DNA from 2 places in the Enterobacter sp. RHBSTW-00994 genome. Region 2 is predicted to be linked to the other one. Evidence: predicted binding sites of a transcription regulator. Region 2 holds the regulator's gene; the other holds the start of a gene.
What was found. Region 2 encodes PurR, which represses purine synthesis genes. Its sites were predicted from a motif close to CANGCAAACGTTTGCNTG; they were not measured.
Positions count from the first base shown of each region.

Region 1: a site for PurR is predicted at 1,693-1,710, ahead of gltS (sodium/glutamate symporter). Genes of this name have one in related genera too.

Region 1 is NZ_CP056199.1:86,019-89,338, reverse strand. Features, by position in the region: gene recG (ATP-dependent DNA helicase RecG) at 1-329, shown strand, start outside; gene gltS (sodium/glutamate symporter) at 333-1,535, opposite strand; gene HV346_RS00410 (uracil-xanthine permease family protein) at 1,762-3,153, shown strand; gene HV346_RS00405 (AsmA family protein) at 3,273-3,320, shown strand, end outside.
Region 2 is NZ_CP056199.1:2,033,380-2,036,699, forward strand. Features, by position in the region: gene punC (purine nucleoside transporter PunC) at 1-5, opposite strand, end outside; gene punR (DNA-binding transcriptional activator PunR) at 120-1,031, shown strand; gene purR (HTH-type transcriptional repressor PurR) at 1,050-2,075, opposite strand; gene HV346_RS09780 (YnhF family membrane protein) at 2,373-2,462, shown strand; gene HV346_RS09785 (hypothetical protein) at 2,464-2,628, opposite strand; gene HV346_RS09790 (MFS transporter) at 2,627-3,320, shown strand, end outside.

The DNA.
Region 1 (3,320 bases), 1.9 Mb from region 2:
TGGGTCGTGGCGCGGTTGCCTCTCACTGTGTGCTGCTCTACAAAGCTCCGCTCTCTAAAACGGCGCAAATGCGTTTGCAAGTCCTGCGCGACAGCAACGATGGCTTCGTGATTGCGCAAAAAGACCTGGAAATCCGGGGGCCTGGCGAATTGCTGGGCACGCGTCAAACGGGGAATGCCGAATTTAAAGTGGCTGATTTACTGCGCGATCAGGCCATGATCCCCGAAGTTCAGCGTCTTGCCCGCCATATTCATGAACGCTACCCCGAGCAGGCGGCAGCGTTAATTGAGCGCTGGATGCCGGAAACTGAACGTTATTCCAACGCCTGACGATTAGCCAAAAATCGGTAGCATCAGATAGAGTTTAATCACCAGCGCATTCACGATGTCAATGAAGAATGCCCCGACCATCGGCACAACCAGAAACGCGGTGTGTGACGGGCCAAAACGCTCGGTGATGGCCTGCATATTGGCGATAGCCGTTGGCGTGGCGCCCAGACCAAACCCACAGTGGCCCGCGGCCAGAACGGCTGCATCGTAGTTTTTCCCCATCATTCGCCAGGTCACAAACATGGCATACAGCGCCATAAAGAGGGTCTGTACCGCCAGAATGGTGACCATCGGCAATGCCAGAGATGCCAGCTCCCACAACTTAAGGCTCATCAGCGCCATCGCCAGGAACAGTGACAGGCAGACGTTACCAAGCACGGACACCGCGCGTTCGAAAACGCGGTAGAACCCGATCAAGGCCAGGCCGTTACTCAGTACCACGCCGACAAAAAGGACACACACGAACGTCGGCAACTCAAAAGGTGTTCCCGCCAGCCATTGTGCAACGACCTTTCCAGCAGTCAGGCAGATAGCAATCATTGCAATGGTTTCAATCAGTACCAGAGAGGTAATGCTGCGCCCGACATCCGGCTTTTCAAATGCCGTGGGAACCAGTTCGTCGTCCGGTCTGCCATTCGGTGTACTGGAATGCTTCACCAGATACCGCGCCACCGGGCCGCCAATCAGGCCGCCCAGTACAAGGCCAAAGGTTGCACAAGCCATCGCCACTTCTGTGGCATTCTCAAATCCATAGCGTTCAGTAAACAGCTTGCTCCACGCCGCACCTGTACCATGTCCACCGGAAAGGGTGATTGAACCGGCCAGCAACCCCATCAGCGGATCCAGACCCAGCAAGGAAGCCATGCCAATGCCGATGGCATTTTGCATCACCAGCAGCCCGACCACGACGATCAGAAATACGCCGAGGACTTTTCCCCCCGCGCGCAAACTCGCCAGATTGGCGTTCAGACCGATAGTGGCAAAGAAAGCCAGCATCAGCGGGTCTTTCAGGGACATGTCAAAATCGATTTCCCAGCCCATGCTTTTTTTCAGGACCAGCAAGGCCAGCGCCACCAGCAAACCACCGGCAACAGGTTCAGGAATGGTGTACTTTTTGAGAAAGGCAATACTGTGCAGAAGCTTGCGCCCGAGCAGCAGCACCAGCGTTGCGGCAACAAGCGTCGACAACGTATCGAGATGAATCATAGGGGCTCCTTTAATTGCGCGTATTCCATACACACGCGGCGTTATCCTGGGCCGATTTGTGCTCTTCATGAGCAATCGACGGCAAAAGTGTAATTATTTTCTCCGCATCGTTATAGAAAAAGTCACGTCAGGGAAAAGGAATTCTGTTCTTTTTTCGCTGGCAATCGTTTGCTTTTACCAACTGGTCAGATAAAATGCCCGCTTTTCCACCGTGGGATTGCCGCCGATGTCCGTTAACACCATAGAGTCTCCTGATGCGCAACCGATTGCGCAGAAGCAGAATAGTGAATTGATCTACCGCCTGGAAGATCGCCCGCCTCTGGCGCAAACGTTGTTCGCCGCCTGTCAGCATTTGCTGGCCATGTTTGTTGCGGTCATTACTCCTGCTCTGTTGATCTGTCAGGCGCTCGGTTTACCGACACAAGATACTCAGCACATCATCAGCATGTCCCTGTTTGCCTCCGGCGTGGCCTCGGTTATTCAAATTAAAGCCTGGGGTCCGGTCGGGTCAGGATTGCTGTCGATTCAGGGAACCAGTTTTAACTTTGTGGCTCCGCTGATTATGGGCGGGACGGCACTGAAAACGGGCGGCGCGGATGTCCCGACCATGATGGCGGCCCTGTTCGGTACACTGATGCTGGCAAGTTGTACCGAGATGGTCATTTCCCGCGTACTGCATCTGGCGCGTCGCGTGATTACTCCGCTGGTCTCCGGTGTGGTGGTGATGATCATCGGTCTGTCGTTGATTCAGGTTGGCCTGACGTCCATCGGCGGTGGCTATGCAGCCATGAGTGACCATACCTTTGGCGCACCGAAAAACCTGCTGCTGGCTGGTGTGGTGCTGGGCATCATTATTCTGCTGAATCGCCAGCGTAACCCGTATCTGCGTGTAGCATCCCTGGTGATTGCGATGGCTGCTGGTTATCTGATGGCCTGGGCGCTGGGTATGCTGCCGGAGAATACCGCCCCAACCAACAGCCCGCTGATTATGGTCCCTACTCCGTTGTATTACGGCTTAGGCATCGACTGGAACCTGCTGTTGCCGCTGATGCTGGTCTTTATGATCACCTCGCTGGAAACTATCGGCGATATCACAGCAACGTCAGATGTCTCTGAGCAGCCTGTTTCTGGCCCGTTGTACATGAAGCGCCTGAAAGGCGGCGTACTGGCGAATGGTCTGAACTCATTTGTTTCCGCGGTGTTCAACACCTTCCCGAACTCCTGCTTCGGCCAGAACAACGGCGTGATCCAGTTGACGGGTGTCGCCAGCCGTTATGTCGGTTTTGTGGTGGCATTGATGCTGATCGTCCTCGGTCTGTTCCCGGCGGTCAGTGGCTTTGTGCAGCACATCCCTGAGCCGGTACTGGGCGGCGCGACGCTGGTCATGTTCGGGACAATCGCGGCCTCTGGTGTACGCATTGTCTCCCGTGAGCCGCTGAACCGTCGCGCAATCATGATTATCGCGCTGTCTCTGGCCGTAGGTCTGGGCGTTTCTCAGCAACCGTTGATTCTGCAGTTTGCACCTGACTGGGTGAAAAACCTGCTCTCCTCCGGCATCGCGGCTGGCGGTATCACTGCGATTGTGCTCAACCTCGTTTTCCCGCCTGAAAAAAATTGATCGTCATCACGGCGGGCAGTCAATGCCCGCCGTGACATCTAATTACACCATTCCCGCCTTGAGGATTGCGCATAAATCGTGCATAACTCCTTTATGTGCGTTTGACGGGATGGAAGACCATGAAATTTATTGGAAAGCTGCTCATCTGGATTTTGATTGCGATACTT
Region 2 (3,320 bases):
TGCATTGTTTTTTTCTCCTGAGGAGGCAGGTGTACATTGGCGCTGAGTGTAGGGAGTGCAAAGCTGCTTGTGAAACGCTAATATTTGGCGAGTGCATTCAAATTTTTTGTAGGCAGAAAATGTGGTCAGATTATTCTTTGGAAGTGGTGGATGCTGTCGCCCGTAACGGCAGTTTCAGCGGTGCAGCTCAGGAGCTTCATCGGGTTCCATCAGCGATAAGCTATACGGTGCGTCAACTGGAGGAGTGGCTGGCAGTGCCGCTGTTTGAACGACGCCATCGCGATGTGGAGTTAACACCTGCAGGTGTATGGTTTTTGAAAGAAGGGCGTTCTGTTATCAAAAAAATGCAGATCACCCGTGAGCAGTGCCAGCAAATAGCGAACGGTTGGCGAGGGCATCTCTCCATTGCCGTCGACAATATCGTCAAACCCGAACGGACTCGGCAAATGATTGTCGATTTTTATCGCCATTTCTCTGATGTTGAGTTGCGGGTTTCACAGGAAGTATTCAACGGCGTCTGGGATGCTCTGGCGGATGGCAGGGTCGAAATGGCTATTGGCGCAACGCAGGCCATTCCTGTCGGGGGGCGCTATGCGTTTCGCGATATGGGAATGCTCAGCTGGACTTGTGTGGTGGCAAGTCACCACCCCCTGGCTGCAATGAAGGGGCCGCTGAGTGACGACACACTCCGTAACTGGCCTTCACTGGTGCGGGAAGATACGTCCCGTTCACTGCCGAAGCGTATTACCTGGTTGCTGGACAACCAAAGGCGTGTTGTTGCGCCTGACTGGGAATCCTCAGCAACATGTTTGTCGGCCGGGCTGTGTGTGGCGATGGTTCCCGTACACTTTGCGCGTCCAAAAATTGACAGCGGTGAGTGGGTTTCGCTGGAACTGGAGAACCCGTTCCCGGATGCAGCTTGTTGTCTTACCTGGCAGCAAAATGATATTTCGCCTGCGCTGGCCTGGCTACTGGAGTATCTGGGAGACAGTGAAACGATGAATAAAGAGTGGTTGAGGGAGCCGGATTAACCGGCTCCGAAAAGAGCATTAGCGACGATAGTCACGGAATGGGCCATCCGCAACAGAGCGACGCTCGATAAGCCGAGGGTGGACTTCAATTGTTTGCGATTCTTCGCGCTTGCTGACAATTCTGTCCATCAACATATTGAACGCTGTTTCACCAAGTGAATCTTTTGGCTGATGAATCGTGGTCAGTGCCGGTGTAAAGAAGCGAGCATTTCGCACATTGTCATACCCGATCACCGAAATATCCTGTGGTACGCGCAGACCAAGTTCATCGGCTGCACACAGTGCGCCCATCGCCATAATGTCGCCACCGCAGAATACAGCGGTTGGTCGGTGCGGCTGTGACACGATCTGCTGCATGGCGTGATAACCAGATTCAGGCTCAAAATCGCCCTGTACAATCCAGTTTTCCGGAACTGTGATCAGCGCTTCTTCCATCGCTTTCATAAATCCAGCCAGACGTCCCGCTCCAGTGTTGCGCTCCAGTGGACCCGGAATGACGCCAATATCGCGGTGGCCACGCTCAACCAGGTAGCGTCCCGCCATGTAACCACCTTCGAAGGCGTTATCATTCACTGAGTCGGTGAAATCAGCCCGGGTATCTCCCCAGTCCATCACAACCATAGGAATATGGCGATACTCTTCCAGCATGGAGAGCACGGACTCAGGGTATTCGGAACACATAACCAGCAGACCATCAACGCGCTTTTGCGCCATCATGGACAGGTAAGCGCGTTGTTTTTCAATGCTGTTCCATGCATTGCCCAGGATCAGCGTATAGCCTTTCTGGAAGCAATTTTTTTCTACTGCTTCAATAATCTCAGCAAAATAGGCTGCTTCACTACTGGTCGCCAGCAAACCAATGGATTTGGTGTGATTGACTTTCAGGCTGCGTGCAACGGCACTCGGCGAATAGTGTAGCTCTTTAATCGCTGCCCAGACCGCATTGCGTGTCTCTTCAGCAACAAAGCGCGTTTTGTTAATTACATGTGATACGGTTGTAGTGGAAACGTTTGCGCGTTTTGCCACGTCTTTTATTGTTGCCATTAAATGTCACTCCAGACCATATCCTAAGCTCCTGAAAAACTTGAAGGTAAACGTTTGCCTTCTCTCACCCTTATCACGCAATTATGAATCGCGACACGCCGGGAAAACGACACAGGACGTCAGGAGGGGGTCAATGGCCGGTACGCTAATAAATTTAGCGTGGAATTTTGTCTGATCTTGACCAAAAGGGGAAGAGCAAAAGTGGTTATCAGTTTAAATCCTGGAAGATTTTTGACGTAAACTGTGTAAAAATGAGCAAGCTCACTTTTCATGTGGGGATTAAAAGGGGAAAAATTGATGAGTACCGATCTTAAGTTTTCGTTAACGACCACCATTATTGTGCTGGGTTTGATTGTTGCCGCAGGTTTTACTGCCATTCTGCACTGATTTAAACGGGGGGAGAAACCTCTCCCTCCGAACCTTCCTCAATTGTTGCTTTTCCGCTAAATATCTTTTGCTGTTTTGCTAACTTTTCATTTTTTGTGATTGATGTCATGCTTTCCGCTTCTTTGTTCTGTGTCGAGAACCGACGCAGCATCCGGAGTTGACCCATGAAAATCAATTTTCCTCTGCTGGCCCTGGCGATTGGCGCCTTTGGGATTGGCACTACTGAGTTCTCCCCGATGGGGCTACTGCCGGTTATTGCCCGGGGTGTAGATGTTTCTATACCTGCGGCAGGCATGCTGATCAGTGCTTATGCCATTGGTGTAATGGTTGGCGCACCGTTAATGACGTTGCTGCTTTCGCATCGTGCTCGCCGTAATGCTCTGATTTTCCTGATGGCTATCTTTACGCTGGGAAATGTGCTTTCAGCCATTTCGCCGGATTACACCACGTTGATGCTGTCACGCATTCTGACGAGTCTTAACCATGGTGCATTCTTCGGCCTGGGCTCGGTTGTTGCTGCCAGTGTCGTGCCTAAACATAAACAGGCCAGCGCAGTGGCAACCATGTTTATGGGGCTGACGATCGCCAATATTGGTGGTGTGCCGGCGGCAACATGGCTGGGAGAGGTCATTGGCTGGCGGATGTCTTTCCTGGCAACGGCCGCGCTGGGTGTTGTGGCAATGGTCGCGCTCTTCTTCTCATTACCAAAAGGGAGCGCCGGCGAGCGTCCTGATGTCCGTAATGAACTGGCGGTATTGATGCGCCCTCAGGTGTTGTCGGCACTTCTGACCACCGTACTGGGTGCGGGGGCGATGTTTACGCTCTATACCTATATTTCGCCGGTACTGCACGACATTA